One region of the Blautia sp. CAG:237 genome, then DNA from elsewhere that is predicted to be linked to it. Evidence: riboswitches for the same ligand, from Rfam matches in the RefSeq annotation. Region 1 holds a riboswitch; the other holds the start of a gene.
The links. A riboswitch is a leader RNA that binds a small molecule or an ion and turns the genes downstream of it on or off. The one in region 1 is predicted to bind ZMP and ZTP.

Region 1 (15,975 bases):
AGAGAATGTAGATGACAAGATCCTTGCGGACTATGCAGATCCGGATTCCACGAACTACAAGGAGATGCTGGAGGAGATCCGTAAGGAACTTAATTTTACCACCCTGAAATATCATCGTCTGGACGATCTGACTGCATCCATAGATATTGAACCATGTAAGCTCTGCACATACTGCTGGAGCGGAAAAGAGTAACAAAGACAGAGGCTTCTGGTAAGAAACTGTCGGAAAATCGAGGTGACACAGATGAGAAAAAAACAAAGACTTAAGATACTGCTGAAGATCCTGATCTCACTTTTTATTATATTTGGTGCAGCTGCAATTCTGCTGGCAGGGATCAGAAAGACCAGGATCGAGGCAAGACAAAAGCAGGAGGCGATGGAGGCACTTAAGAATGTACCGACGGCAGCTCCGACTGTTTCTGTGACACCTTCTCCGAGTCCGACTCCGAGGCCGACAGCAACACCGACCCCGGTTCCGACGGTCGTGGCGGCTTTTGACCCGAATGATTTCTGGGATTACTGGTACAGTACGGATGGAACTGCAACGATCAATGTCTACGACATCAGTCTGGATAAGATTTCGTTCAGTTTTTATCAGACCGACCGCAATCAGAGCCAGTCTGTTTCGGCAGATGTTACGGCAGAAGTAGCCGGAAATGCAGCAAGATTTGATTTTAACGACTCTGTGGGAAACAGGGCTGCCGGGAATATTATTTTTGATAAAGGACAGCTGTATGTAAGGATTGCGACAGGTGACCCGGTCAGCAGCGTTTATCCGAACGTGAACTGCATCATGAGCAGAGATCAGGTATATCTTGAACCGGACCCGACAGCGACACCGATACCGGAGGAAGAACCGGACCCGACACAGACGGATACACAGACAGGAGAGTACTTTTTCCCGGACAGTGACAGTCGTTATCTGACAGATGAGGAAGTAGCTGTGTACAGTTCGGACCAGCTTGAACTGGCGAAGAATGAGATTTATGCCCGTCATGGCAGACAGTTTGTCACACAGTATATTTCAGATTATTTCAACAGTAAGTCCTGGTATCAGGGAACCATAGATCCGGATACTTTTGATGCACAGCAGGATTCGATCTTTAATGAATATGAGATGTCAAATATTTCCAAGATCGCAGAGTGGGAAGAACGAAAATCCGGTGAGGGAAATTAAATGACGAGCGTGCTGCTGGCTCCGTTTCATAAGTAATGAAAGAAAAAGCACCCGTTTGACATACAGAAAAGATGTGTATGTCAGGCGGGTGTTTTTGACCGCAGATTCATTATTTGGCTGCTTTGAGTGGCTTGATCGGTTCTTTGTTATCTGTTCGTCCTACAAGATAATCAATGGTGGTATCGTAGTAATCTGCAAGACGGATCAGCATTTCAACCGGAATTCCACGGGAACCTGTCTCGTAGTGAGAGTAAGAACGCTGGCTGATGTGAAGAATCTCACCGAGCTGTTTCTGTGACAGGTCAGAATCAATTCTCAGATCCTGGATACGCTGATATTTCATGGAAAATACCTCCTTCGTTTCTGTAAGTATAAAGTAGTCCGCGGTGTGCTACTGTAAAATGGAGCAAAATGGTCTTCTGAAAAATGAAAAATCGTGTGACTGGATGGGCAGGTTGACCCGTAAAACAAAAAAAGTTATAATATAATTTATTATGATAAAGCAGTGCAGGGCTGTTTTTCAACCCAAAAGGAGCTAGAAATGAGAGTAGATGAGAGATTATTGAAATACGTCAGAGTCTGGACGACCAGTGATGAGGAGAGCCAGACATCACCGACGACAGAGCGTCAGTTTGACCTGGCCAGAATGCTGGTCCAGGAAATGAGAGAGATCGGTATAAAAGATGCAGATATGGATAAGTACGGCTATGTGTACGGGCATGTTCCGGCAACGCCAGGATATGAAGACAAGACAGCCATTGGATTTATCGCACATATGGATACCGCACCGGATTACAGTGGAGAGAACGTGGGTCCGCAGGTCATCGAGGCTTATGACGGAAACGATGTGGGCTTAGGGACTTCCGGCAAAGTACTGTCTCCGGCTGATTTTCCGGAATTAAAGAAACTGGCGGGCAGAACTCTGATCACGACAGATGGAACGACACTGCTCGGTGCCGATGACAAGGCCGGGATTGCAGAGATCCTGACGGCGGTGGAAGAACTGATAAACGGAGATATTCCACATGGAAAAATCGCTGTCAGTTTTACGACCGATGAAGAAGTCGGAAGCGGCGCAAAGCATCTGGATCTGGAAAGATTTGGTGCACCGTATGCTTACACCGTGGATGGAGGTCCGGAGGGCGAGATCCAGTTTGAGAATTTTAATGCGGCATCCGCGGAATTTTATATCCATGGTGTGAATGTCCATCCGGGTGAGGCAAAAGGAATCATGAAAAATTCGCAGAAGATCGCAATGGAGATCCAGGGAATGCTGCCGCCGGAAGAAGCACCGGAATATACAGAAGGATATGAGGGATTTTTCCATCTGATTGAAATGACAGGAACGGTGGAAGAATCCAGGTTGAGCTATCTGATCCGTGATTTCGATTCCGAGAGCTATGCGAACCGCAAGAGGCTGATGCAGGACATTGCAGCGGCTATAAATGAAAAATACGGCGATGGGACAGTAGAACTGATACTCAAAGATTCCTACCGAAATATGCGTGAAAAGATCGAACCATGCATGGAACTGATCGACTACGCAAAGAAAGCGTGCGAGCTGGCAGGTGTAGAACCTGATGCTGCCCCGATCCGCGGCGGCACAGATGGCGCGAGACTCAGCTTTGTGGGACTTCCGTGCCCGAATCTTGGAACTGGCGGCTATGGCTTCCATGGAGCGTTTGAGCATATCACGGCAGAAGGAATGGACAAAGCGAAAGAGATCATCAAAAACATTATCTTACAGTTTACAAAATAAAGTGACAGGAGGTAACTGTTCACGGGTAATATCCCGCGAGGTGTTTTGCCATGAATATGGCAAAATCCCGAGACATACAGGGCAAAATGCCATCACCGAAGGTGATTTGGAATGCATTTTGACCAAGTTACTGTGAACGGAGTGAACAGTAACGACAGGAGCGGCGGATTTGGATCTGCGGCTCCTTTTTTCTTGAATTTCAGAACAGGATAAATTATAATAAAACAAGAGCAGATTTCTTTAAAAAGCCTGGTATTAGTAGTAGGCTTTTCTTTTTTCTATTTTATCTTATATATTTCCAATACAAAACAACAATTGAATATCAGGCAGATCGGGGATGCCACTGAAAGAAAGGAGTACCATGTTTGCGAGTGTATTATCAGCAGCAATCCTGGGCATGGAGGTGCATCCGATCAATGTGGAGGCAGATGTCAGTGACGGCCTGCCTTCTTTTACGATGGTCGGATTTCCTTCTGCACAGGTAAAGGAGGCGCAGGACCGGGTGCGGACAGCCTTAAAGAATAACGGGATCGCACTTCCGCCAAAGAGGATCACGGTCAATTTTGCCCCGGCAGATATCAAGAAGGAAGGAGCGGGATTCGACCTGCCTCTCGCGGCAGCAGTGCTTGCCGCATCCGGGATACTGAAACCGGAGCAGCTTCAGAAAGTTATGATGGCAGGCGAGATCAGCCTGAATGGAAATATCCATGCGATCTCAGGGATCCTGCCAATGATCATCCGGGCGAGGGAAGAAAAATGCCGTTTCTGCGTTGTTCCGGCAGAAAATCTGCGGGAGGCGAGACTGATCCCGGATATGAAAGTGATCGGGGTAAAAGATCTGAATGAGATGATCCAGTATCTGAGAAAACCGGAAAGTTACCACATAGAAGAAGCCGAGATCCTGCTCGCAGAGAACAAAGAGAAAGCAGATTTCTGTGAGATCAAAGGACAGGAAAGTCTTCGAAGGGCAGTAGAGATCGCGGTCAGCGGATTTCACAACCTTCTGATGATCGGACCGCCGGGAGCTGGCAAAACGATGGTTGCCAAGCGGATCCCGGGAATCATGCCGCCTCTGACACTGGAGGAGGGACTGGAATTGACAAAAATCTACAGCATTGCCGGACTTTTGCCGGCAGACGATCCTCTGGTGCGAAGCCGGCCGTTCCGGAGCCCGCACCATACCTGCTCTGCACAGGCACTGGCAGGCGGCGGGCGAAATCCGAGACCGGGGGAAGTTACACTGGCACACAGAGGCGTGCTTTTCCTGGATGAGATGCCGGAGTTTTCCAGAAGGAGCCTGGAGATCCTGAGACAGCCTCTGGAGGATAAGGTGATCCGGATCGCGAGAGTGTATGGGACGTATGAGTTTCCGGCAGATTTTATCCTGTGCGCGGCGATGAATCCCTGTCCCTGCGGACACTATCCGGATATGAACCGCTGCCGCTGTACACCGGCACAGGTTTCGCAGTATCAGGGAAGGATCAGCCAGCCGCTTCTCGACCGCCTGGATCTTTGTGCGGATGTCACGCCAGTCGATTTCGAGGGCCTGAGCAGCAGACGGATCGGAGAATCGACAGACACGATCCGGGAGCGTGTGACAAAAGTACAGGAGCTGCAGCGGGAAAGATACAAGAATGAAGGAATTCAGTTTAACGGAGAACTCAAAGGAAGCCAGATAGAAAAATTCTGCCAGCTGGATAAAGAGGGGAAAAATCTTTTGCAGATGGCTTTTGAACATATGCCGTTCAGTGCAAGGGCATACCACCGCCTGCTCAAAGTCGCAAGAACGATCGCGGATATGGATCACTGTGAAGCCATAAAGAAGCACCATATAGGGGAAGCGTTATCCTATCGTGCATTTGATAAAAAATACTGGAATTAAAGTGTCATAAAAAAGAAAAGGACGAGGTATTTTATATGGAAGAAAAACCAGAAGAAAGAATCCGGCAGATCAGCAGCAAAAGCGCAGAATATCCACAAAAACTGAACAATTACCCCAAAATGCCGGAGATACTTTTTGCGAAAGGAAACCTGCCGGATGCGAAGAAGCCGACAGCAGCGATCGTAGGCGCCAGGGCGTGCAGCCCGTATGGGAGAATCCAGGCTTTTCGCTATGCAAAGATCCTGAGTAGTGCCGGGGTGCAGATCATCAGCGGCATGGCATATGGGATTGATGCAGAGGCACACAAAGGAGCCTTGGAAGGCGGCACACCGACCTATGCGGTTCTTGCGGGAGGTGTCGATATCTGTTATCCGAGCGGGAATCGCCCTTTATATGCCCGCATCCTGAGAGAAAATGGAGGGATCCTGAGTGAGCAGCCGCCGGGCATGCGGGCGAGGAACTATTTTTTTCCTGCGAGAAACAGGATCATCAGTGGACTTGCAGATCTGGTACTTATTGTAGAGGCGCGCGAAAAGAGCGGATCGCTTATCACAGCACAGTGGGCGTTGGATCAGGGAAAAATCGTTTATGCGGTTCCGGGACCTGTAAATGAGGCCTTGAGTATGGGGTGTCACAAGCTGATCTATGACGGTGCAGGGATCGCATACAGCCCGGAAATCCTGCTTCGGGAACTGGGGTTTAATTGTGAAAATAAAGTAAAATCACCCGAAAAAAATGACTTAGGACTTGCAAGCGATTTGAAATTGGTGTATAGTTGTCTCGATTTACGACCAAAATCTACGGATTTTCTGATCCAGAAAACAGGACTTCCACCAGAGAAGATCGGGAGCCTTTTACTGGAATTAAAACTGTCGGGCCTGGTCCGGGAGATCGGCAGACATTACTATATAAAAGAGACTTAAGGTAACAAAAAGATCCCGGAGAGTTTAGCAAAAGTAGGAGAGGTAGCATGGCGAAATATCTGGTGATAGTAGAATCACCTGCAAAAGTAAAAACCATAAAAAAATTTCTTGGAAGTAATTATGATGTACAGGCATCAAACGGACATGTGAGGGATTTCCCGAAGAGTCAGTTCGGAATCGATGTGGATAACGATTTTGAGCCGAAATATATTACGATCCGTGGGAAAGGAGAGCTCCTTGCGGGACTTCGTAAGGCTGCAAAAAAAGCAGACAAGATCTATCTCGCAACTGACCCTGACCGTGAAGGAGAGGCGATTTCCTGGCATCTGATGCAGGCGTTGAAGGAAGATCCGGCCAAGATGCGCAGGATTTCTTTCAATGAGATCACCAAGACGGCCGTGAAGAATTCTATCAAGCAGCCAAGGGATCTGGATATGAACCTGGTAGATGCACAGCAGGCGAGAAGAATGCTGGACAGAATGGTAGGATATACCATCAGCCCGCTTCTCTGGGTCAAGGTCAAGAGAGGCTTAAGTGCAGGCCGTGTGCAGTCTGTAGCACTGCGTATCATCTGTGACCGTGAGGATGAGATCAATGCATTCATTCCAGAGGAATACTGGAGCCTGGATGGTGAATTCCGTGTCAAAGGAGAGAAGAAACCTCTCAAGGCGAAATTCTACGGCACAGACAAGAAAATGCCGATTCACAATAAGAAAGAAATGGAAGAACTTCTTGCGAAACTGGAAAATGCAGAGTATGAGATCACGGAAGTCAAGAAGGGTGAGCGTATCAAGAATGCTCCGCTTCCTTTTACCACCAGTACTCTGCAGCAGGAAGCATCCAAGACACTCAATTTTTCCACACAGAAGACAATGCGTCTGGCACAGCAGTTATACGAGGGTGTTGACATCAAGGGAAGCGGCACAGTAGGTATCATCACTTATCTGCGTACCGATTCCACCCGAATCTCCCAGGAGGCAGATGCAGCCGCAAGAGAATACATCGGACAGCAGTACGGAGAAGAGTATGTATCTGTAACAGAGAAATCTGTCAAGAAAGAGCAGAAGATCCAGGATGCGCATGAGGCAATCCGACCGACCGACATCACCAGACTGCCGGCAATGATCAAGGAATCTCTTTCCAGAGACCAGTTCCGTCTGTATCAGCTGATCTGGAAACGTTTTACTGCCAGCAGAATGGCGGCAGCCAGATATGAGACAACTTCTGTAAAGATCGGAGCAGGAGAATATACTTTCACCGTTGCGGCTTCCAAGGTAGTATTTGATGGTTTCTTATCCGTCTATACACAGGAAGAGGATAACCAGAAAGGCAATGTCCTGAGTCAGTCCCTGGAAAAAGGCATGAAACTTACTCTGGAAGAACTCAAACCGGAGCAGCATTTCACACAGCCGCCGGCACATTACACAGAGGCGTCCCTCGTCAAGGCGCTGGAGGAACAGGGCATCGGACGACCGAGTACTTATGCGCCTACGATCACAACGATCATCAGCAGACGTTACGTTTCCAAGGAACAGAAGAACCTCTATGTGACAGAACTTGGAGAGGTTGTCAACAACATCATGAAACAGGCATTCCCAAGCATCGTGGATGTGCGCTTTACGGCGATGATGGAAGGCCTTCTGGACTGCGTGGAGGCAGGCACTGTCCAGTGGAAGACGGTTGTCAGAAACTTCTACCCTGACCTCAAGAAAGACGTAGATGCAGCTGAGAAAGAACTGGAAAAAGTTGATATCCAGGATGAAGTCACAGAGGAAGTCTGTGATGTCTGCGGCAGAAATATGGTCATCAAGTACGGACCTCACGGAAGATTTCTTGCCTGTCCGGGATTCCCGGAGTGCAGAAACACCAAGCCTTATTACGAAAAGATCGGTGTTGCCTGCCCGAAATGCGGCAAGGATGTCGTCCTTAAGAAAACACAGAAGGGACGTAAGTATTACGGATGTATTGACAATCCGGAATGCGATTTTATGTCCTGGCAGAAACCGTCAGACAAGAAGTGCCCTGTCTGCGGAAGCTATATGATCGAAAAAGGAAATAAACTGGTCTGCAGTCAGGAAACCTGCGGTTATGTAGAGGCAAAAACAAAAGAAGAAGACTGAATATAAGAATTTTCTGAAAATGCAGATAAAATCGAAAAAAATATAAAAATATCTTGCTTTTTCGTGGTGAAGCGTGTACTATTATCTTATAAAGATGGTTACATCGAATAAATCATTGAAGGAGGCCAAGATGAGCGTTCAGTTGTTAGATAAAACAAGAAAAATTAACAAACTTTTGCACAATAGCAGTTCCAGTAAGGTTGTGTTCAATGACATCTGTCAGGTTCTGATGGAGACTTTAAGTTCCAATATCCTGGTACTGAGCAAGAAGGGCAAAGTCTTAGGCATCAGTTTATGCCCGGGTGTGAAGGAAATAACTGAACTGATTGAGGATAACGTTGGCGGACACGTAGATGAATTGTTGAACGAGCGTTTTTTGGGAGTTTTATCAACTAAGGAAAATGTGAATCTTCAGACTTTAGGGTTTGAGCACGTTGACAGCAGCTGCCAGGGTATCATCAATCCGATCGATATTGCCGGCGAACGTCTGGGAACAGTTTTCATGTATCGTGATAATAAGCCATACGATATCGAGGATATCATTGTCAGTGAATACGGCACAACCGTAGTAGGGCTTGAAATGATGCGTGCAGTACACGAAGAGAATGCAGAAGAGGACCGTAAGCAGCAGGTTGTCAAATCAGCCTTCAACACTCTGTCATTCTCCGAACTGGAAGCGATTATCCATATCTTTGACGAGCTGGATGGCGAAGAGGGAATCCTGGTTGCGAGCAAGATTGCAGACCGTGTGGGAATCACCAGATCCGTGATCGTAAATGCGCTCCGTAAATTCGAGAGTGCAGGTGTTATCGAGTCCCGTTCTTCCGGTATGAAGGGAACCTACATCAAGGTTCTCAATGAAGTGATCTTCGACGAACTCGAAGAGATCAAAGCACAGAGAAACAAGAAAGCATGATCAGAGACTGATCAGAAATAAGAGTCTAAGAAAGCTCTTCTTCATCGGGCGTATGTCTGGTGAGAAGGAGCTTTTTTTTGCGCTGTACAGCAAGGAGGCACCGGATGCGTGTCCGCTGATCCTGTATAAAAAATTACTGAAAAACAGTAAAATAAGAAAATTAAAGAAAATCAAAGAAAAAAAGAGATAATATCTAAAAATACAGTAATTTATGACGATGAAAAGAGTTGCAGAAAATAACGGAATTAAATAATATAAGGACAGTGATTAGCACTCAAACGAAATGAGTGCTAGTAATCGAAAAGCAAGGCAACAATAAAGGAGGAAAATAGATCATGAAATTAGTACCTTTAGGCGACAGAGTTGTATTAAAACAGTTAGAAGCAGAGGAAACAACAAAATCCGGTATCGTACTTCCGGGTCAGGCACAGGAGAAACCACAGCAGGCAGAAGTTATCGCTGTAGGACCTGGCGGAGTTGTTGAAGGCAAAGAAGTTAAAATGGAAGTTAAAGTAGGAAACAAAGTTATCTACTCCAAATACGCAGGAACAGAAGTAAAACTTGACGGCGAAGAATACATCATCGTAAAACAGAATGATATTCTTGCAATCGTTGAATAATTATATTAAATCGACATTATTTTAGGAGGACAGTCATCATGGCAAAAGAAATTAAATTCGGCGCAGAAGCAAGAGCCGCACTTGAAGCTGGTGTAAACAAACTTGCAGATACAGTAAGAGTAACAATCGGACCAAAAGGAAGAAACGTAGTACTTGACAAACAGTTTGGTGCTCCGCTCATCACAAACGATGGTGTTACGATCGCAAAAGAGATCGAACTGGAAGACGGATTCGAAAACATGGGCGCACAGCTCATCAAAGAAGTTGCATCCAAGACAAATGATGTAGCTGGTGATGGTACTACAACAGCAACTGTTCTTGCTCAGGCAATGGTTCACGAAGGAATGAAGAACCTGGCAGCAGGCGCTAACCCGATCATCCTCAGAAAAGGAATGAAAAAAGCTACTGACACAGCAGTAGAAGCTATCAAAGAAATGAGCCAGAAGATTAGCGGCAAAGCACAGATCGCAAACGTTGCTGCAATCTCTGCAAGTGATGAAGAAGTTGGTCAGCTCGTTGCAGACGCAATGGAAAAAGTTTCCAACGACGGTGTTATCACAGTAGAAGAATCCAAGACCATGCATACAGAACTTGACCTGGTAGAAGGTATGCAGTTTGACCGTGGATATATTTCCGCATACATGTCTACAGACATGGAAAAAATGGAAGCAAATCTGGAAGATCCATACATCCTGATCACTGACAAGAAGATCAGCAACATTCAGGAGATCCTTCCATTACTGGAGCAGGTTGTTCAGGCAGGTGCCAAACTTCTCATCATCGCTGAGGATGTGGAGGGTGAAGCTCTGACAACTCTGATCGTAAACAAATTAAGAGGAACCTTCCAGGTAGTAGCTGTCAAAGCTCCTGGATATGGTGACAGAAGAAAAGAAATGCTTCAGGATATCGCTATCCTGACAGGCGGACAGGTAATCTCTGATGAACTTGGACTGGACCTCAAAGAAGCTACCATGCAGCAGCTTGGACGTGCAAAATCTGTCAAAGTTGCAAAAGAAAACACAGTTATCGTTGACGGACTTGGAGACAAGAAAGCAATCGAAGACCGTGTTGCACAGATCCGTGGACAGATCGAAGAGACAAAATCCGAATTCGACAAAGAAAAATTACAGGAAAGACTTGCAAAACTGGCAGGCGGCGTAGCTGTTATCCGTGTTGGTGCTGCAACTGAAACTGAAATGAAAGAAGCAAAACTTCGTCTGGAAGATGCTCTTGCAGCTACAAGAGCAGCAGTAGAAGAAGGAATCATCGCAGGCGGTGGATCTGCTTATATCCATGCTTCCAAGAAAGTTGCTGAACTGGTTGCAACTCTGGAAGGTGATGAGAAGACAGGTGCAAATGTTATCCTCAAATCTCTGGAAGCTCCGTTATTCCACATTTCTGCAAATGCAGGACTGGAAGGTTCTGTCATCATCAATAAAGTAAGAGAATCTGAGCCAGGAATCGGATTTGATGCCCTGAACGAGAGATATGTAGACATGGTAGGAGCAGGTATCCTTGACCCGGTTAAGGTTACAAGAAGTGCCCTTCAGAACGCTACAAGTGTTGCATCCACTCTGCTTACAACAGAATCCGTAGTTGCAACGATCAAAGAAGATACTCCGGCTATGCCGGCAGGCGCACCAGGAATGGGCGGAATGATGTAATTAAAGTTTTCTAAATATCAGACCAGCGTCATAGACGCTGGTCTTCTTTTATGATAGAATAATGAAAAACAAAAGAAAGGAAAACAGAGATGAGTGATTTATATTCTGAATTTCTGGTAAAGAAAGAGCCGACATCCAAAGACGCCATAACAAAATATGGCCTGATCGGTCTGACCGTGCTTGCCGCTGTAGCAGGACTTTTATTCAATTTCCTGTTCCTTCTGGCAGCAGTTGTGCTTGGAATCGCATGCTACTTTATCGTGCCGAAGACAGACCTCGAATACGAGTATCTTTTTGTAAACGGAGAGATGGACATTGACATGGTCATGGCGAAATCCAAACGTAAGAAGGCCAAGACAGTGAACATCAGGGAGGCTGACCTTGTAGCCTCTCTGGATTCACACCGCCTGGATTATTACAACAGCAACAGTAAGATGAAGACACTGGACTATTCTTCCGGAAATCCATCCCATAAGCGTTTTGCGATCATCACCAGGGACAAGGGCGAGAACTGCAAGATCATTATCGAACCGGATGAAACGATGCAGCAGGCTATCAAAAATTCAGCCCCGAGCAAAGTTTTTTTGGATTGACACTGTAAATTATTTTTGTTAAACTATGGAACAAATTCAAAATAACATAATATACAAGGGAGGAAATGCAATGGGTACTATCATTGGTGAAGGAATTACATTTGACGACGTTCTTTTAGTTCCGGCTTATTCAAAAGTAATTCCGAATCAGGTAGATGTCGCAACGTATTTAACAAAGAAGATTAAACTGAACATTCCTATGATGAGCGCAGGAATGGACACAGTTACTGAGCACAGGATGGCGATCGCCATGGCGAGACAGGGCGGTATCGGTATTATTCACAAGAATATGACTATCGAAGCACAGGCAGACGAAGTAGACAAGGTAAAACGTTCTGAGAACGGTGTTATCACAGATCCATTCTTTTTATCCGCTGACAATACCCTTGAAGATGCGAACAACCTGATGGCGAAATTCCGTATCTCCGGTGTTCCGATCACAGAGGGAAGAAAACTGGTCGGTATCATTACCAACCGTGACCTCAAATTCGAAACAGACTTTTCCAAGAAGATCGGAGAGTGCATGACATCCGAGGGACTGATCACAGCCAAGGAAGGAATCACTCTTGAAGAGGCAAAGAAGATCCTTGCCAAATCCCGCAAAGAAAAATTACCCATTGTAGATGACGACTTTAACTTAAAAGGTCTGATTACGATCAAGGATATCGAGAAACAGATCAAATATCCACTTGCAGCCAAGGACGCACAGGGACGTCTGCTCTGCGGTGCAGCCGTTGGTATCACAGCTAACGTTCTTGCACGTGTAGATGCACTTGTTAAGGCAAATGTAGACGTTATCGTTGTAGACTCCGCACATGGACATTCCGAGAATATCCTCCGTGCAGTACGCCAGATCAAAGATGCATATCCGGATCTTCAGGTGATCGCAGGAAACGTTGCCACAGGAGCAGCTACCAAGGCTCTGATCGATGCCGGTGTAGATGCTGTCAAAGTTGGTATCGGACCTGGTTCCATCTGTACGACACGTGTCGTTGCAGGTATCGGTGTTCCACAGATCACAGCTGTTATGGACTGCTATGAAGTAGCTAACCGCTATGGTATCCCGATCATCGCAGATGGCGGAATCAAATACTCCGGAGATATCACCAAGGCGATCGCAGCAGGAGCCAATGTCTGCATGATGGGAAGCATCTTTGCAGGATGCGACGAGAGCCCGGGAACTTTCGAACTGTACCAGGGACGTAAATACAAAGTATACCGTGGTATGGGATCTATCGCAGCCATGGAGAACGGCAGCAAGGACCGCTACTTCCAGCAGGATGCGAAGAAACTCGTTCCGGAAGGTGTAGAAGGACGTGTAGCATACAAGGGACATGTTGAGGACACTGTATTCCAGCTTATGGGCGGTCTTCGTTCCGGTATGGGATACTGTGGAGCAGAAACCATTGAGAAGCTTAAGACAACCGGAAAATTCATCAAGATCTCCGCTGCATCCCTCAAAGAATCTCATCCGCACGACATCCACATCACCAAGGAAGCTCCGAACTACAGCGTGGATGAATAATTGTTTTGATTTTTATTCTTGCGAAACTAAATAAAGTAGTATATTATGTAATTGTTCGCAGGTAGTATCCCGCGAGGTGTTTTGCCATGAATATGGCAAAATCCCGAGACATACAGGGCAAAATGCTATCACCGTAGGTGATTTGGAAGGCATTTTGACCAAGTTACTGTGAACGAAGTGAACAGTAACATATTATGATATTATAACGACTGCATGACTGGCGGAAGTAGGATCACCTACAGGGAGTGCAGTAAGTAACGTGCCGACCGCCTGGGCAGCCTGTGTAAGCAACAGACTACCCAGGCGGTTTTTGTATCTTATTACAACACTAAAGGAGACGAATCATGGAAAGAATTTCACTGGAAAATGAACTGAAAAGCAACTCTTATCCGGGAAGAGGAATCATCATTGGACGTTCCGCAGACGGAACCAAAGCAGTAACAGCTTATTTTATCATGGGAAGAAGTGAAAACAGCAGGAATCGAGTATTTGTCGAGGATGGAGAGGGAATCCGCACACAGGCATTTGATCCATCCAAACTGACAGATCCGAGCCTGATCATCTATGCTCCGGTACGTGTACTGGGAAATAAGACGATCGTGACAAACGGCGATCAGACAGACACGATCTATGAAGGAATGGACAAACAGCTCACCTTCGAACAGTCCTTAAGATCCCGCGAATTTGAGCCGGACGGACCGAACTATACACCAAGGATCTCCGGTGTCATGCACATCGAAAACGGCGAATACAGTTACGCAATGTCAATCCTCAAGAGCGACAACGGAAATCCGGATGCCTGCCTCCGTTACACTTACGCATACGAAAAAGCAATTCCAGGTGAGGGACGTTTCATCCACACTTACAAATGCGACGGAAATCCGCTCCCAAGCTTTGAAGGAGAACCGAAACTCGTAGATATTCCGGACGATATGGAAGCATTCACAGAACTTCTCTGGAACAGCTTGAACGAAGACAACAAAGTTTCCCTGTTTGTACGTTACATCGACATCGCAACAGGAAACTATGAGACAAAGATCGTAAACAAAAACAAGTAAGATACGGAGGATGAGATAAGATGAACGAATTACAGTTAAAATACGGATGCAACCCGAACCAGAAACCTTCCAGGATCTACATGGAGGACGGAAGTGAGCTTCCGATCAAAGTTCATTCAGGAAGACCTGGATATATCAACTTCCTCGATGCATTCAATGGCTGGCAGCTTGTACGTGACCTCAAGAAAGCAACAGGACTTCCGGCAGCAACTTCTTTCAAGCATGTTTCTCCTGCAGGTGCAGCAGTCGGACTTCTGCTGACAGAAACACTTGCAAAGATCTACTGGGTAGATGATATGAACTGGAAAGAATTTTCCCCGCTTGCCTGCGCTTATGCAAGAGCGAGAGGTGCAGACCGTATGTCTTCTTTCGGTGATTTTATTTCTCTTTCTGATGTCTGCGACAAAGACACAGCAATGCTGATCAAGAGAGAAGTTTCCGATGGCGTGATCGCACCGGGTTACACAGAGGAAGCCCTTGAGATCCTCAAACAGAAGAAAAAAGGCAATTACAACGTGATCGAGATCGATCCGGATTATGTACCGGCTCCGCTGGAACACAAGCAGGTATATGGCGTGACTTTCGAACAGGGACGTCAGGAACTTGCAATCGACGACGAGCTGATCTCCAACATCGTAACCGAGAGTAAAGAACTTACAGAAGAAGCAAAGCGCGACCTCAAAGTTTCTCTGATTATCCTGAAATATACACAGTCCAATTCCGTATGTTTTGTCAAGGACGGACAGGCGATTGGTGTCGGCGCAGGACAGCAGTCCCGTGTACACTGCACCAGACTTGCAGGACAGAAGGCAGATAACTGGTTCCTCCGTCAAAGCCCGCAGGTTCTTTCTCTTCCGTTCAAAGATACCATCAGCAGGGCAGAGCGCGACAATGCGATTGATGTTTATATCGGCGACGAATACATGGATGTTCTGGTAGATGGAGCATGGGAGAACGTATTCACAGAGAAGCCGGCAGTCTTCACAAAAGAAGAGAAACGTGCATGGCTCGATCAGCTTACCGATGTAACACTCGGATCTGATGCATTCTTCCCGTTCAGTGATAACATCGAGCGAGCACACAAGAGCGGCGTGAAATTTATCGCACAGCCAGGCGGCTCCGTGAGAGATGACGCAGTGATCGAAACCTGTAACAAATATGGCATGACAATGGCGTTCACAGGAATCCGTCTGTTCCACCACTAAGAATAAAGAACAAGGTCTGAAATGTGAATTTCAGATACAGCAGAGGAAACTTCGGGAAGATCCCATCAAAGTTTCCTCTGCTTTTTTGTATAGATAATATCTGACAGATAAAGAATTACAGACAAAAAAAGAACCAAGATCGAATCCTGATTCTTAAGAGCGATAGACGGGGCTCGAACCCGCGGTCTCGACCTTGGCAAGGTCGCGCGTTACCAACTACGCCACTATCGCATGTGTTCTGTTTGGAAGTTTTATTTGTTTTCCTCAGCGACAAGACATACTATACCAGATGAATTTGTATTTGTCAAATGTTTTTTTGAAAAAAATTAAAAAAATATTTTCTGGCATAAAAAACGGTGAAAATTTTGTGTAAATTTTGAAATCACGAAGTTCATGTGCTACAATACACACAGAATCGCCGGGAGACTGGCGAAGGTAAATCAGAAAGAGGTGACAAGATCTGTGAATAAGAGAACGACGGCTTTTTTACTGGGGAGTGTATTGTTGTGTCATGCATCTCTGGTTTATGGCGA
Region 2 (15,975 bases), on a different contig from region 1:
GGTATCGTAGGAAGAAACTTCCTTCGCTTCACAGCAGGCGGAGCAGCTACACATTCCGATCATGGACGTGAGATCTGTATCACCCTCGGACATGCAAAAGAAGGCGGCGACTATCAGGTAAAAGATCCTGAGAAACTGATCCGTATCGCAAAAGAATGGGGCGTTGAGACAGAGGGCAAAGACATCTACGATCTTGCTCATGAGATGTCTGACCTGGCTCAGGAAGAATACGGAAAGATCAGAGGCATTTCCAGATGGCTTAAGAGAGCACCTCAGCATACACAGGATCTGTGGCACGAAGCAGGAATCGAGCCAAGAGCAATCGACCGTGAGGTTTCCTGTGCATTACATATGACCCATATGGGTAACACCTGCAAACCGGAGGCACTGATCCGTCAGGCACTTCGTAACGGACTTTCTGATGGATGGGGCGGTTCCATGTGTGGAACAGAGTTCTCTGACGTACTGTTCGGAACTCCGAAGCCGATCGAAACAGAAGCAAACCTTGGCGTTATGAACGCAGAAAACGTAAACATCGTAGTACACGGACATGATCCGAGTCTTTCTGAGATGATCTGTGAAGTTGCAGACAGCAAAGAAATGATCGACTACGCAAAATCCATGGGTGCAAAAGGCATCACTATTTCCGGTGTATGTTGTACATCAAACGAAGTAGCTATGCGTCGTGGTATCCCGATGGCTGGTAACTTCTTACAGCAGGAAAACGTTGTTCTGACCGGTGCATGTGAAGCGATCGTTGTTGACGTTCAGTGTATCTTCCCGGCATTAGGACCTCTGAGCAAATGTTTCCATACTAAATTCATCACAACTTCTCCGATCTGTCAGATGCCAGATTCCGAATTCATCGAATTCAGCGCAGGCGCAGCAGGAGAAAAAGCACGTCAGATCGTTAAACTGGCATGTGAGAACTTCAAGAACAGAAAACCGGATCTCGTATATATCCCGGATATGAAACAGAAAGCAACTGTTGGATACTCTGTTGAAGCAATCGTTAAGACACTTGACGGTGTAACAAACTCTCAGGTAGATGAGACAGGAACAACCAAACCTCTCCTTGAGTGCATCACATCTGGTGTTATCCGTGGTGCAGTTGCAATGGTTGGATGTAACAACCCGAAGATCAGACCTGACTCCGCTCATATCGAGCTGATGAAGAAACTGCTTGCAAACGATATCGTTATCATCGCTTCCGGATGTTCAGCACAGGCAGCAGCAAAAGCCGGCCTTATGGACAAAGCAGCCAAAGACCTCTGCGGTGCAGGACTGAAACGTGTCTGTGAGCTTGCGGACATCCCGCCAGTATTACACATGGGATCCTGTGTAGATATCAGCCGTATGCTGATCCTCGCATCTGAACTTGCAAAGGATTCCGGACTTAACATTTCCCAGCTTCCAGTAGTAGGATGTGCTCCTGAGTGGATGTCTGAGAAAGCTGTTTCCATCGGAAACTACGTAGTAGCAACAGGTCTTGATACCTTCCTTGGCGTAGATCCATATGTATCCGGATCTGATCAGGTGGCAGGACTTCTTACCGAAGGTGTTCGTGACTGGGTAGAAGCTGCTTACACAGTAGAAAAAGACATTGACAAATTAGGCGATCTGATGATCGAGAGAATCGAAGAGAAGAGAGCAGCTCTCGGCATCTGATAGCAGGAAAGGCGCGATTAACTTATGAAAATAGCAGTAACCGGTAAAGGCGGAGTAGGAAAGACAACTTTTGCGGCAACACTTGCCAGATTATACGCAGACGAAGGAAAGAAGGTCCTTGCGGCAGATGTAGACCCGGATGCAAATCTAGGTCTGGCACTTGGATTTGACGAGGAAACACTGGATTCCATCGTACCGATCTCCAGAATGCGTAAGCTGGTGGAGGAGCGTACCGGAGCCAACAGTCAGAATCAGTTTTATAAACTGAACCCGAAGGTAGACGATATCCCGGATACCTACGGCAAGACCTGCAATGGCGTGAAACTGCTTGTCCTTGGTACCGTGGAAACAGGTGGGGGCGGCTGTGTCTGTCCGGAGCATGTCATGTTGAAACGGATCATTAATAATCTTGTGATTCACAGGGACGATGTGGTGATCCTTGATATGGAAGCCGGTCTGGAGCATCTGGGCCGGGGCACCACGGAAAGCATGGATGAATTTATTGTAGTGATTGAACCAGGGGCAAGAAGTGTGCAGACCTACAAAAATGTAAAACGACTTGCCAAAGATCTCGGTGTCGCACAGGTCAAAGTTGTGGCAAATAAAGTAAGGAACGAGGACGATGAAGCATTCATCCGTTCCAGGATCCCGGCAGAAGATCTTCTTGGAATGATCCACTACAACACAGAAGTTATAGACGCTGACCGTCAGGGAAAATCCCCTTACGATTTCAGCCAGACTGTAACGGCTGAAATAACAAAAATAAAAGAAAAGATTGACCAGAACTCAAGTCTTTAAAAACAGGAGGTATTAACGTGACTTTATTTGATAGAGTATTCGGCGGAAATGATGCTGTATATGGTTTAACAGAGGGCGCTATCGACGGAGCAATCGCTCAGTACGGCGAAGACAAAGCTGTCAGCTTCCCGAACACCGCTTACAGCCTTCCATGTTATTATGCTGTAACAGGAACAAAAGTTACAACATTAAAAGAATTAAAAGAAGCTCTTGGTGTTGTTAAAACACTTATGACAAGAGAAAAAAGATTAAACGATGCATTCATGTCAGGTGTTGCTACAGCACTCTGCGCAGAGTTCATCGAAGTTCTGAAATACATTGATGGTGCAACACCATACGAAGAACCATGCTACGGACATCTTGCAGATGCAGTGATCCGTGAACTTGGTGTACCGCTTGTAACAGGCGATATCCCTGGTGTAGCAGTAATCCTCGGAGCTGCTCCTACAACAGAAGAAGGTGTTGCTCTTGTTAAGAGCTATCAGGCACAGGGTATCCTCGTAACACTGGTTGGCGGAATCATCGACCAGGTTGCAGAAGCTGGAATGAAGACAGGCGCAAACGTTCGTGTTATCCCGCTTGGCAAAGACGTTACAGCAGTTATCCATGTAGTATCTGTAGCACTTCGTGCAGCTCTGATCTTCGGTAACGTAAAACCTGGAGATGCAGGCACACTGATGAAATACACAATGGACCGTGTACCGGCATTCGTAAACGCATTCAAACCTCTGGATGACGTGATCGTAGCTTGTGGTGCAGGTGCTATCGCACTTGGATTCCCGGTAGTTACAAACGAGACAGAGAATATCTTCCGCGTACCGAAGAGCCTTATCGTTCAGGAAGATGTAAGCAAATTCAATGCTACATCCCTGGAAGCACGTGACATCAAGATCAAGATCACAAACATCGATATCCCGGTTGCTTTCGCATCCGCATTCGAAGGTGAGATCATCCGTCGTAAAGACATGCAGGTTGAATTCGATGGTTCCCGTGTTGACTGTGCAGAGCTTGTACAGACCTGTGACGCTTCTGAGATCGAAGATCACAAGATCACAGTAGTTGGACCGGAAGTAGACGACATGGAACTTGGAAGCAAGAACAGCATCGCATATGTTGTTAAAGTTGCAGGCAAGAACATGCAGGCAGACTTCGAACCGGTTATCGAGCGTAAATTCCACAACTACATCAACTGTATCGAGGGTGTATACCACACAGGACAGCGTGATATGCAGCGTATCCGTATCAGCATCGAAGCATTCAACGCAGGCTTCAAGATCAAACATATCGGTGAAGTTCTTTACGCTTCTGTCAAGAACGAATTCGACGCAGTTGTTGACAAATGTGAAGTTGTTATCTATACAGATCCGGCAGAATGTACAAGAATCCGTCATGAGGTTGCTATCCCGACCTTCGACAAACGTGATGAGCGTCTTGACACTCTGACAGATGAGTCTGTAGATGTATACTACAGCTGTATCCTCTGCCAGGCATTCTCTCCAAGCCACGTATGTGTCGTAACACCAGAGAGACTTGGTCTTTGCGGTGCCGTTTCATGGCTGGATGCAAAAGCTACACATCAGCTTGATCCTAACGGACCTTGCCAGATCATCACCAAAGAGCGTCCGATCGATGAGAACCTTGGTTCTTACGAAGACGTTGATGAAGCAGTTCAGAAATTCTCACAGGGTGCTCTGGAGCACGTTACACTGTACTCCATCATGCAGGATCCTATGACTTCCTGTGGATGCTTCGAATGTATCTGTGGTATCGAGCCATTCTCCAATGGTGTAGTTATCGCTAACCGTGAGTATGCAGGCATGACACCTCTTGGAATGACCTTCCCAGAAATGGCTTCCATGACAGGCGGCGGTGTTCAGACTCCTGGATTCATGGGACATGGAAAACACTTCATCTCCTCTAAGAAATTCATGAAGGCTGAAGGCGGTATCGAACGTATCGTATGGATGCCAAAAGAACTGAAAGAATTCGTTGCAGAACGTCTGAACAAGACAGCTCAGGAACTCTACGGAATCGAAAACTTCACAGACATGATCGGTGATGAGACCGTAGCAGAAGATCCAGAAACACTGGTAGCATTCCTGACAGAAAAAGGACATCCGGCACTTGGAATGGATCCGATGATGTAATCTCCGCAAAGGGAATGAATGCTTGCATTCATTCCCTGGGAGATTAATCTTAAATTGTTTATGGAATGCATTACGTTACAATTTTTGATATTTTTTTAACATAAATAGCCAACTTCCCTTGTAACTGGCGATTTTATGTAGTATAATGCTATTTGCTATTTGAGTTATTAATAATTAAGAGGAGGCTTATGAGAAATGCCGTTTAATCAGAAACCACAGAAATTTAATGCAAAGATTAACGCTGTCACAATCGGAAGCGGAGATAAGACTGTGACAATCGGTGGAGAAAATTCTTTCCCGTTCTATACATTTGATGCACCAACAGAGAACACAGCCAAAATCGGTGTAGAGATCTCTGACCTTGGACTGGATGAATTTTCAGAAGGTGTAAAAGCTTATTATGAAGGAGCTACAACAATGGCTGAGATCGCTCAGAAAGCAGCAGCTATTGAAGGAGCTGATTTTGTTGCTCTGATCCTGGATGGTGGAGACCCGAACGGAGCAAACAAATCTATCGAAGAACTTATCGAGGTTGTTAAAGAAGTGGCTGGCGCTATCGACTGTCCACTTGTTGTAGAAGGATGCAAGAACGTAGAGAAGGATGCGGAACTTCTCCCGAAAGTTGCAGAAGTTCTTCAGGGAAGAAATGCACTTCTTCTTTCCGAAAAAGAAGAAAACTACAAAGCAATCGGTGCAGCAGCAGGTCTTGCTTACAATCAGATCGTTGGTGCTGAATCAGCCGTTGATATCAACCTTGCAAAACAGTTAAACGTTGTTACTACACAGCTTGGTGTTGATGCGAAGAAGATCGTTATGAACATCGGTAGTGCAGCAGCTGGTTACGGATATGAGTACGTAGTTTCTACTATGGACCGTATCAAAGGTGCAGCATTAGGTCAGAGCGACAATATGCTGCAGATGCCTATTATTACTCCAGTATCCGCAGAGACATGGGCAGTAAAAGAAGCTACAGCTTCTGAAGCTGATATGCCTGAATGGGGATCAGCAGACGAGCGTGGAATCGATATGGAAGTTATGACTGCAGCAGCAGACCTTGCTGCTGGTTCTGATGCCGTAATCTTAAGACATCCGGAATCTGTTAAGACAATTTCCAAACTGATCAAAGCACTTGCTTAAGGAATAATAGGAGGAATAAATAGCTATGGCACTGAATGGTATTCAGATTTTTAAATTAACACCAAAGAAAAACTGTAAGGAATGTGGATGTCCGACATGTATGGCTTTCTCTATGAAAGTTGCACAGGGCGCTATGCAGATCGAACAGTGTCCACATATGTCTGACGAAGCACTGGCTTCCCTGTCTGAGGCAACTGCTCCGCCGATGAAGACAATCAAGATCGGAACAGGCGATGCAGAGTTCACTCTCGGAGGAGAGACTGTTCTGTTCAGACATGAAAAAACATTCGTAAGCAAACCAAGATACGCTGTATCTCTTTGCACATGCATGGATGATGCAGAAGTTGATGCGAAGCTTGCAGCAATCCCACATGTAGACTATGACCGTATCGGTGAGAGAATGCATGTAGAACTTGTATACGTAAACTGCAGCGCAGATGCAGATGCTGCCAAATACACAGCACTTGTAGAAAAAGCAAAAGGCCTTGGAAGAACTCTCGTTCTTGGATGTACAGATCCTGAGATCGCTAAAGCTGCTCTTGAAGTATGCAAGGATGGCAAACCGGTTCTTAACGGAGCTAACGCTGACAACTATGAAGCAATGAACGCAGTTGCTACAGAAGCTGGCGTAGTTCTCGGAGTATCCGGAAAAGACTTAAACGAGCTCTATGATACCGTAGCAGCTCTTGAAAAACTTGGCAACAAGAACCTTGTTCTTGACACAACAGGCGCTGACATCAAAGAAACCTTTGCAAACACTGTACAGGTTCGTCGTGCAGCTCTGAAAGACCAGGATAGAACATTCGGATATCCGTCTATCGTAAACCTGGTTAAACTTGCTAAGGGTGACTATCATTTACAGGCAGCACTTGCTTCCGTATTTACAATGAAATATGGTTCCATCATCGTTATGGAGCAGATGACATATGCAGAGGCACTTCCGCTGTTCGGTCTTCGTCAGAACGTTTACACAGACCCGCAGAAGCCGATGAAAGTAGAGCCGGGTATCTACCCACTCAACGGTGCAGACGAGAACTCCCTCGTTGTTACAACCGTAGACTTCGCTCTTACATACTTCGTGGTTTCCGGAGAGCTGGAGCGTTCCGGTGTTCCGCTTAACCTGGTTATCAACGATGCAGGCGGACTTTCCGTACTGACATCCTGGGCTGCAGGTAAATTCTCCAGCACCAGCATTTCTGAGTACATCAAAGAAGAAGTTGAGCCGAAGGTTAAATGCCGTAAGCTCGTTATCCCTGGTAAAGTAGCAGTCCTCAAGGGCGACCTTGAAGCTAAACTTCCGGGATGGGAGATCATCGTAGGACCTAGAGAAGCAGTACAGCTTGTAAAATTCTTAAAGGATATGCAGGCATAATTGCCGCATAAAAATAAAATAATGTTCAGGGAGTGAACCTCCCTGAAACATAAAAATGAAAAGGAGATTCAGGGTATGGCAAAATTTGTTACAATTGGAGAGAGACTTTCCACAACAGCACCAGCAGTAAATAAAGCATTCACAGAGAGAGATCCTGAGCCGATCCTCAAGAGAGCAAAACAGCAGCTTGACGCAGGTGCTACATATCTTGATGTAAACATCGGACCAGCTGAGAACGATGGACCGGAACTGATGAAATGGGCTGTAGAACTTTTGCAGGGCAACTTCGACAATGTTCCGCTGGCACTGGATACTTCCAACGTTGCAGCTATCGAAGCTGGTATCTCCGTATACAACCGTTCCAAAGGAAAACCGATCGTAAACTCCGCTGACGCAGCTGGAAGAATCGGATACGTTGATGTTGCAGCAGCTAACGATGCAATCGTTATCGCACTTTGCAACGGCGAAGGAATCGCAAAAGACAATGACGAACGTATGATGTACATGCAGACTCTGATGGAGAGAGGTATGGAGCATGGTATGGACGTTGAGAACGACATGTGGTTTGACCCGTTATTCCTGGTTATCAAAGGAATGCAGGACAAACAGATGGAAGTTCTTGAATTCATCAAAATGATCTCTGATATGGGAATGAAGAGCACCGGTGGTCTTTCCAATAACTCCAACGGTATGCCGAAACACATCCGTCCGATCATGGACTCCGCTATGGTAGCTATGGCTATGATGCAGGGACTTACATCCGCAATCGTTAACCCTAACGATCTGCGTCTGATGGAAACAATCAAATCCTGCGATATCATTAAGAACAACTACCTGTACGCAGATTCCTATCTGGAAATCTAATCAGTCTGACTTTTTTACGGCTGTAGACAAAAAAAGGCTGGAGGCTTCGCGGCCTCTGGCTTTTTTTATCAATTCAGCCAGGTCTGACTCCCAGTGCCACAGGTGAAAAACAAAAATTCACAAGGCGAGAAAGGTGGTTACCGCATGTTTAAGGTGACATTTGCATTTGAAGATGGCAGTAAGGTAGAAGCATTTGCCAATGCGGGGGATAATTTACTCGAAGTTGCACGTGGCGCAAACGTGGCAATCGACGCTCCATGTTCCGGAAATGGAGCCTGCGGAAAATGTCGGGTACAGTTAAAAGGCGGAGAAGTGGACTCCAAGAAGACACTTCATATTTCTGATGAGGAATTTGAAAAAGGCTGGCGTCTTGCCTGCATGAGCAAGATCAGTGCCGACGTGGAGGTACTGGTGCCGGATATCGCATCTGCATACAAGAGCAGAATGAAAGTGGCAGATTTAAGTTCCAAAGAAGAAATTGCAATTTTTGAAAAAGCAAAATCTCAGATCGAAGAAACCGGAATTCAGTTCAGAAACAGCTTGGAAGTTGTGGAACTTCAGATGGCAGAACCATCTCTGGATGATACTATGCCGGATGTTGAGAGACTGACAAGGGCACTTCGGAAATTTATGAACCTTAACCGGATCAGAGTTCCGTATGCTGTTCTCCGTAAGCTTCCGGATGTACTTCGTGCGAGCAAGTTTTCTGTCAAATGTGTTGTTCGCGTGACACCGAATGACATGTTTGTATATGACATCTTTGACAGCAAAGAAGATGTTATCATGGGCGGTCTGGCAGTGGATATCGGTACAACGACCGTTTCTGCTGTGATCATCAATATGGCGACAGGCGAGATCCTTGCCAAGAGTTCTTCCGGAAACGGACAGATCCGTTATGGCGCGGATGTCATCAACCGTATCATTGAGACGACCAAACCAGGTGGAATCAAGAAATTACAGGATGCCGTGATCAAAGAGACGATCAATCCGATGATCCATGAGATGTGCAGAAGCATCCATCTTCCGGAAAATCAGATCTATCGTATGTGCGTGGCTTCCAATACGACGATGAACCATCTGTTTGCAGGGATCAATGCAGACTATCTTCGTACAGAGCCATACATCCCGGCATTCTTTAAGACAAACTCCATGTTTGCATCTGATGTAGGCATCGAGATCAACAAAGACGCACACATCATCATGGCTCCGAATATCGGAAGCTATGTAGGTGGAGATATCACGGCAGGCGCTCTGGTAAGTATGATCTGGAACAGACCGGAATTTTCTCTGTTCATCGACCTTGGTACCAACGGAGAGCTTGTATTTGGTAACTCTGACTTCATGATGAGCTGTGCATGCTCTGCAGGTCCAGCCTTTGAGGGTGGAGATATCAGCTGTGGTATGCGTGCGACAGACGGTGCGATCGAGGCATGTACCATTGACAAGGAAACTATGGAACCTACATACAAGATCGTTGGTGAACCGGGAACCAAACCGGTCGGTCTTTGCGGTTCCGGTATCATAGATGTGATTAGTGAGCTTTATATGACAGGAATCATCAATCCGAAGGGCAAATTTGTCCGCGAAGGCAAGAGGATCCGTCATGACCATTATGGAATGGGAAGCTATGTGATCGCGTTTGAGGAAGAAGCTGGTTCTTCAAAGGATGTAGAGATCACAGAAGTCGACATTGACAACTTTATCCGTGCGAAGGGAGCAATCTTCTCAGCGATCAGAACGATGCTTTCTTCTCTGGATTTCGATGTGTCAATGATCGATGATGTTTATGTTGCAGGCGGTATCGGAAGTGGTATCAATATGCAGAATGCAGTCAATATCGGAATGTTCCCGGATGTTCCGCTGGAGAAATTCCACTACATCGGAAACTCTTCCCTGACTGGTGCATACCTGATGCTTTATTCCACAGAAGCCGAAAAGAAAACATATGATCTTGCAGCCAATATGACTTATATGGAACTTTCAACAGTTCCGACTTACATGGATGAATTCGTGGGAGCATGCTTTATCCCACATACCGATGCATCCATGTTCCCAAACGTTCATCAGAGATAGAATCGTGAAACTGCGTAACAGCGAAGCAATCCGTGGAGATGATAATACTTAAAATTTAAGAGGTGAATTATGAGTTCTGATATAAAAACAATATTTGATCCGGCAGAGATGGAATCTGTGGGAGAGAAACTGGGATATGGAAAAGACAGCAAAGAGCGTCTCCCGTGGGAACATTATCTGAGCCAGTATCAGGAGGCTGATCCGAAGGAAATCGCCGAGAGACTTGGCATTTCCTACAATGAGGAAGAGAAATCTTTTACTCTGAAATTCCTCGGAACGACGTATCAGATTTCCTGGCCGGATTTTCAGGTTAGCCACGAGGCAGACGATATGGGATTTTACCCGCTGGAAACCATGGTTTATGCCAGAACTCTGACGATTCGCTTTCTGCTGAACGGTGCCGCATCTACCGGCACCGGCAAATTCAAAACTTATCGCGAAATGCCGTGGGGAGAAGTCTACCTGAGACAGTTTGATGGAAGATGCATTAAACGACTGGCTTTTTCCTACGGAAACCGCATCAAAGATTTTCAGGCGATCATGGAACACATCCACTGTGTTCCGGTAGAGCACGGTGACATTGCTTATCAGCTTGAGATCTTTCCGGGATACCTGGTGCAGATGATCCTGTGGGAGGGAGACGATGAATTTCCACCGTCCTCACAGATCCTCTTCTCCGACAATTTCCCGGTATCCTTCCAGGCAGAAGACATGGCTGTTATGGGAGATGTGATCATCGGATCACTGAAAGCTTTTGCAAAAGCAATCTGAGATTTTTATCATGTCAAACCTCTGATACAAAAAAGGGGAAAACCCTCTAGTTATAAATAACACTAAAATAAAACGCGGGAGGTAACATTATGGGATTCAAAAGTGACATCGAAATCGCACAGGAGTGCACAATGGAGCCGATCACCAAGATCGCAGAAAAAGCAGGCATCGACGACAAATATCTGGAGCAGTACGGTAAGTACAAAGCAAAGATTGATTACAATCTTCTGAAAGAAAGCGACAAAAAGGACGGCAAGCTGATCCTCGTAACCGCTATCAACCCGACACCGGCAGGTGAAGGAAAAACAACTACAACCGTAGGTCTTGCAGACGGTATGCAGAGACTCGGTAAGAGTGTTATGGTAGCTCTCCGTGAGCCATCCCTCGGACCGGTATTCGGTGTTACCGGGCCACGCCTGGTGCATCAGGACAGAACGGGCTGACGTTAAATAATAGTATGATAAAATAACAAATTTTATTTAAGTTTTCCTTATGTTTTATAAAAAAACATAATAATCGCGACAATTTATTGACAAATGACAATAAATATGATAATCTTTTCTCACCAAGTAAATAGAGTCTCCGGTGACTGACGGAATTGTGGAGATACCACGAGGGAGCAGGAGATTTGTAACGCCGACCGTCTGGGCAGTATTTGAGGGTAACTCAGATACTGCTTTTTTTAATAAGAAAAGAGGGCTTATTAAAAATCAACGCCATGGTTGCTTGGTGACGGGGCAATCACGACAGGCGTTATCGGCAAAGAAAGGAGAAAATTATGGGATTCAAAAGTGACATCGAAATCGCACAGGAGTGCACAATGGAGCCGATCACCAAGATCGCAGAAAAAGCAGGCATCGACGACAAATATCTGGAGCAGTACGGTAAGTACAAAGCAAAGATCGATTACAATCTCCTGAAAGAAAGCGACAAAAAGGACGGCAAGCTGATTCTTGTAACCGCTATCAACCCGACACCGGCAGGTGAAGGAAAGACAACAACAACAGTAGGTCTTGCAGACGGTATGCAGAGACTCGGCAAAAGCGTTATGGTAGCTCTCCGTGAGCCATCCCTCGGACCGGTATTCGGTGTTAAGGGCGGCGCAGCAGGCGGCGGCTATGCACAGGTAGTTCCGATGGAGGACATCAACCTTCACTTCACAGGTGACTTCCATGCGATCGGAGCAGCAAACAATCTGCTCGCAGCAATGATCGACAATCATATCTTCCAGGGCAACGCTCTGAACATCGATCCAAGAAAGATCACATGGAGAAGATGCGTGGACATGAACGACCGTCAGCTCCGTAACGTAGTAGACGGCCTCGGTGGAAGAACAAACGGAATGCCGCGTGAAGACGGATATGACATCACCGTTGCATCTGAGATCATGGCAGTCCTTTGTCTTGCAAGTGACATTAAAGACCTGAAAGAAAGACTTTCCAGAATTATTATCGGATATACCTACGGTAAAGTATCCGAGCAGAAACCGGTAACAGCAGGTGACCTCCATGCAGAAGGCGCTATGACAGCTCTCCTGAAAGACGCCCTGAAACCGAACCTCGTTCAGACACTGGAACACGTTCCGGCGATCGTACACGGCGGACCATTCGCAAACATCGCTCATGGATGTAACTCCGTAACAGCAACCAAGATGGCAATGAAACTTGCTGATTATGCGATCACAGAAGCAGGATTCGGTGCAGACCTTGGTGCAGAGAAATTCCTCGATATCAAATGCCGTATGGCAGACCTGCATCCAAGTGCAGTTGTTATCGTAGCAACCGTACGTGCTCTGAAATACAACGGCGGCGTAGCCAAAGCTGACCTCAACAACGAAAACCTGGAAGCTCTTGAAAAAGGTATCCGCAGTTGTTATCGTAGCAACCGTACGTGCCCTCAAATATAACGGCGGCGTAGCAAAAGCTGACCTCAACAACGAAAACCTGGAAGCTCTTGAAAAAGGTATCCCGAACCTTCTGAAACATGTAAGCAACATCAAGAACGTATACAAACTTCCTTGCGTAGTTGCCATCAACGCATTCCCGACCGACACCAAGGCAGAGCTTGACTTCGTAGAAGCTAAGTGCAAAGAACTCGGCGTAAACGTAGCTCTTTCTGAAGTATGGGCAAAAGGCGGAGAAGGCGGAATCAAACTTGCAGAAGAAGTTCTTCGCCTCGTAGAAGAACCAAACGACTTTACTTATGCATATGAACTGGAAGGATCTATCGAAGATAAACTGAACCAGATCGTGCAGAAAGTATATGGCGGTAAGAGAGTAGTTCTTACTGCAAATGCGCAGAAGCAGGCGAAACAGCTGGAAGCTCTTGGATTTGGCAACTGCCCGATCTGTGTGGCTAAGACACAGTACAGCCTGACCGATGACCAGACCAAGCTTGGGGCTCCGACAGACTTCGAAGTTACTGTACGTAATCTTAAGATTTCTGCTGGCGCAGGATTTATCGTTGCCCTGACAGGCGAGATCATGACGATGCCAGGTCTTCCGAAAGTACCTGCTGCAGAACGTATTGATGTTGATGAGACCGGAAAGATTACTGGACTTTTCTAAGAATTAAGTCTCATATTAAAAAAGTATAATTTTTGCCTTATAAGGCAGGAAAATTCAGTTTGGAAACTGAGAAAACCCTGAGGGGGAGCATCTCGAAGTTGCGAAGGCCGAAGCTCCCCCTCAGCCCCCCCTACTTGGCCACGCCTGGTGCATCAAGACAGAACGGGCTGACGCTAACTGTTAGGGCTGTTTCGCTGGCGCGAAAGGCGCGGGGGTATTGGGATGACTACGTGAGGAGTAAGTCGTCTGGAAACCAACGAAGATTGGGAATGAGAATGACTACGTGGGAAGTAAGTCGTCTGGAAACCAACGAAAATTGGGTGCTGGAATGACTCTGTAAGAAGTAATTTATTTGAAAGACCACAGAATTTTGGAAAAATGGATGACTGTAGAATGAGCAAGCCAGATTAAAGTCAATAAATGCTCTTGAGATGGTTGGCTTGGAAGATAGTATTTTAGATTCTGACCAATGAAGAGTTTTAAAATGGATGGCCTAGTGTGCTGTCTCATTGACTTTCAGTTAAATAATGTAGAATGTTTTTTCATCGACAAGGCGACTGAACGAGGCGATGCGGTGGCATCGTTGGGCGAAGTCAACGCAGTTCGATGGGAAAACAGGCAAGTTATTTAGCGAAATGTCAATGATACAGTACACTAGCTTAGAGTTATACTAATACAAATCAACTCACCAATAGTATGATAAAATAACAGGATATCTTCTCCATGCGAAAGAGAAGAATCTTGTTATTTTTATATACTGCGATATTATTTATACAAAGATCTTCCGACCTGATACACCAGGAGAATTTTTCAAAGGGCACTACATAAGACAAAATTTCCGTCAAACACCCAGCCCAGGGGTGGCGAGGGGACTGGCAAGTCCCTTCGCGGTTTTCATATATCCCAATATAAAAAAATCCCCCCAGGGCATCCCGCCCTGACAAGAAAGGTCAATGCAAATTAACGGGTCCAAGGGAAGTACCCTTCCTCTCTTGACAAATATATATATCCTGTTTAAAGTAAATTTATAAAATTTACACCCCATGTTATGAGGGAGGCATAGAAAAAAATGACTATAAAACAAAAATTAAACGCCCTTCGCATTCTTATGAAAGAAAAAAAGATAGACGCCTATCTGGTAGCAACAGATGATTTCCATGGATCGGAATACGTAGGTGACTACTTCAAATGCAGGAAATATATCACCGGCTTCACCGGCTCCGCAGGAACTGCCATTATCACACAGGACATGGCAGGGCTGTGGACCGATGGCCGTTATTTTATCCAGGCAGCGGATCAGCTCCGCGATACGACAATAGAACTGTTCAAATCCGGAGAGCCAGGGGTTCCGACCATGCATCAGTTTCTGAACGATAAATTAGAAGAAGGCATGTGTCTTGGCTTCGACGGCCGTACCGTAAGTGCGAGGGAAGCGGAAGAATTGCAGGAACTTCTGCAGGAAAAACATATCACATTTTCTGTAAACGATGACCTGATCGGCGAGATCTGGGAAGACCGTCCGGTTCTTTCCTGTGAGCCGGTCATGGAACTGGATATCCGATGGACCGGCAAGTCCAGAGCAGATAAGATCGCAGAGATCCGTGAGCAGATGAAAGCAAAAGAAGCCGACACTTTTATCCTCACATCCCTCGATGATATCGCCTGGCTTTTGAACATCCGCGGTAACGATATCCATTGCTGTCCGGTGGTTCTTTCTTACCTTGTAATGATGGAGAATGAATTGAGATTATACGCAAATGCAGCAGCTTTTTCAGAAGAGATCCGCAGTAATCTGGAAGCAGATGGGGTAAAAATTTACCCATACGATGATGTCTATTCTTATGTTCAGAGCATCTCTTCAGATAAGAAAGTTCTGCTCTCCAGGGCGAATGTCAACAGCCGTCTCGTAAGTAATATTCCATCTGAAGTGACGATTCTGGATGAGCCAAATCTGACTCTTCTTCCGAAGGCAGTCAAGAACGAAACAGAGATGGAAAACGAGAGAATTGCACATATTAAGGACGGTGTCGCAGTAACTAAATTCATCCATTGGCTCAAGAAAAATGTCACCAGAACTACCATTACAGAACTGAGCACAGCGGAGAAATTATACCAGTTCCGCAGCGAACAGGAGCATTTTCTGGGGGAAAGTTTTGATCCGATCATTGCATATGGAACGCATGCTGCGATCGTACATTACAGCGCGACAGAAGCAACAGACATCCCGCTTGAGGCCAGGGGAATGGTGCTTGCAGATACCGGCGGACATTATCTGGAAGGAACAACAGATATCACAAGAACCATTGTTCTTGGACCTGTCACAGCCAAAGAAAAGAAATTTTTTACCGCAGTTCTGCGTGGAAATCTGAACCTGGCAGCGGCGAAATTCAAGTACGGATGCACAGGTTTAAACCTCGATTATCTTGCCAGAGGACCGCTCTGGGAACTGGGTGAAGATTATAACCACGGCACAGGACACGGGGTAGGCTATCTTCTGAATGTTCACGAAGGACCGAACAGCTTCCGTTGGAAAAACCTTCCGGGAAATCCGGCACCGGTGCTTGAGGAAGGAATGATC

Region 2: linked by a shared signal. The riboswitch ahead of QZL69_RS03770 (formate--tetrahydrofolate ligase) and the one ahead of QZL69_RS06485 (IMP cyclohydrolase) in region 1 are both predicted to bind ZMP and ZTP.

What each region holds. Positions count from the first base shown of each region.
Region 1 is NZ_FR886726.1:17,213-33,187, forward strand. It holds gene QZL69_RS06425 (amidophosphoribosyltransferase) at 1-193, shown strand, start outside; gene QZL69_RS06430 (YARHG domain-containing protein) at 245-1,177, shown strand; gene QZL69_RS06435 (helix-turn-helix domain-containing protein) at 1,287-1,520, opposite strand; gene pepT (peptidase T) at 1,719-2,936, shown strand; gene QZL69_RS06445 (YifB family Mg chelatase-like AAA ATPase) at 3,274-4,818, shown strand; gene dprA (DNA-processing protein DprA) at 4,854-5,741, shown strand; gene topA (type I DNA topoisomerase) at 5,789-7,861, shown strand; gene codY (GTP-sensing pleiotropic transcriptional regulator CodY) at 7,992-8,777, shown strand; gene groES (co-chaperone GroES) at 9,113-9,397, shown strand; gene groL (chaperonin GroEL) at 9,436-11,061, shown strand; gene QZL69_RS06475 (DUF6106 family protein) at 11,151-11,654, shown strand; gene guaB (IMP dehydrogenase) at 11,725-13,179, shown strand; ZMP/ZTP riboswitch at 13,383-13,462, shown strand; gene QZL69_RS06485 (IMP cyclohydrolase) at 13,524-14,237, shown strand; gene QZL69_RS06490 (phosphoribosylaminoimidazolecarboxamide formyltransferase) at 14,258-15,442, shown strand; tRNA gene QZL69_RS06495 (tRNA-Gly) at 15,601-15,673, opposite strand; gene QZL69_RS06500 (3D domain-containing protein) at 15,905-15,975, shown strand, end outside.
Region 2 is NZ_FR886706.1:40,207-56,181, forward strand. It holds gene cooS (anaerobic carbon-monoxide dehydrogenase catalytic subunit) at 1-1,668, shown strand, start outside; gene QZL69_RS03730 (nucleotide-binding protein) at 1,693-2,466, shown strand; gene acsB (acetyl-CoA decarbonylase/synthase complex subunit alpha/beta) at 2,484-4,613, shown strand; gene acsD (acetyl-CoA decarbonylase/synthase complex subunit delta) at 4,809-5,750, shown strand; gene acsC (acetyl-CoA decarbonylase/synthase complex subunit gamma) at 5,776-7,122, shown strand; gene acsE (carbon monoxide dehydrogenase/acetyl-CoA synthase methytransferase subunit) at 7,198-7,986, shown strand; gene acsV (corrinoid activation/regeneration protein AcsV) at 8,131-10,059, shown strand; gene QZL69_RS03760 (DUF3786 domain-containing protein) at 10,129-10,830, shown strand; partial or broken gene QZL69_RS03765 (formate--tetrahydrofolate ligase) at 10,920-11,240, shown strand; ZMP/ZTP riboswitch at 11,406-11,487, shown strand; partial or broken gene QZL69_RS03770 (formate--tetrahydrofolate ligase) at 11,609-12,682, shown strand; partial or broken gene QZL69_RS03775 (formate--tetrahydrofolate ligase) at 12,693-13,397, shown strand; gene QZL69_RS03780 (aminopeptidase P family protein) at 14,467-15,975, shown strand, end outside.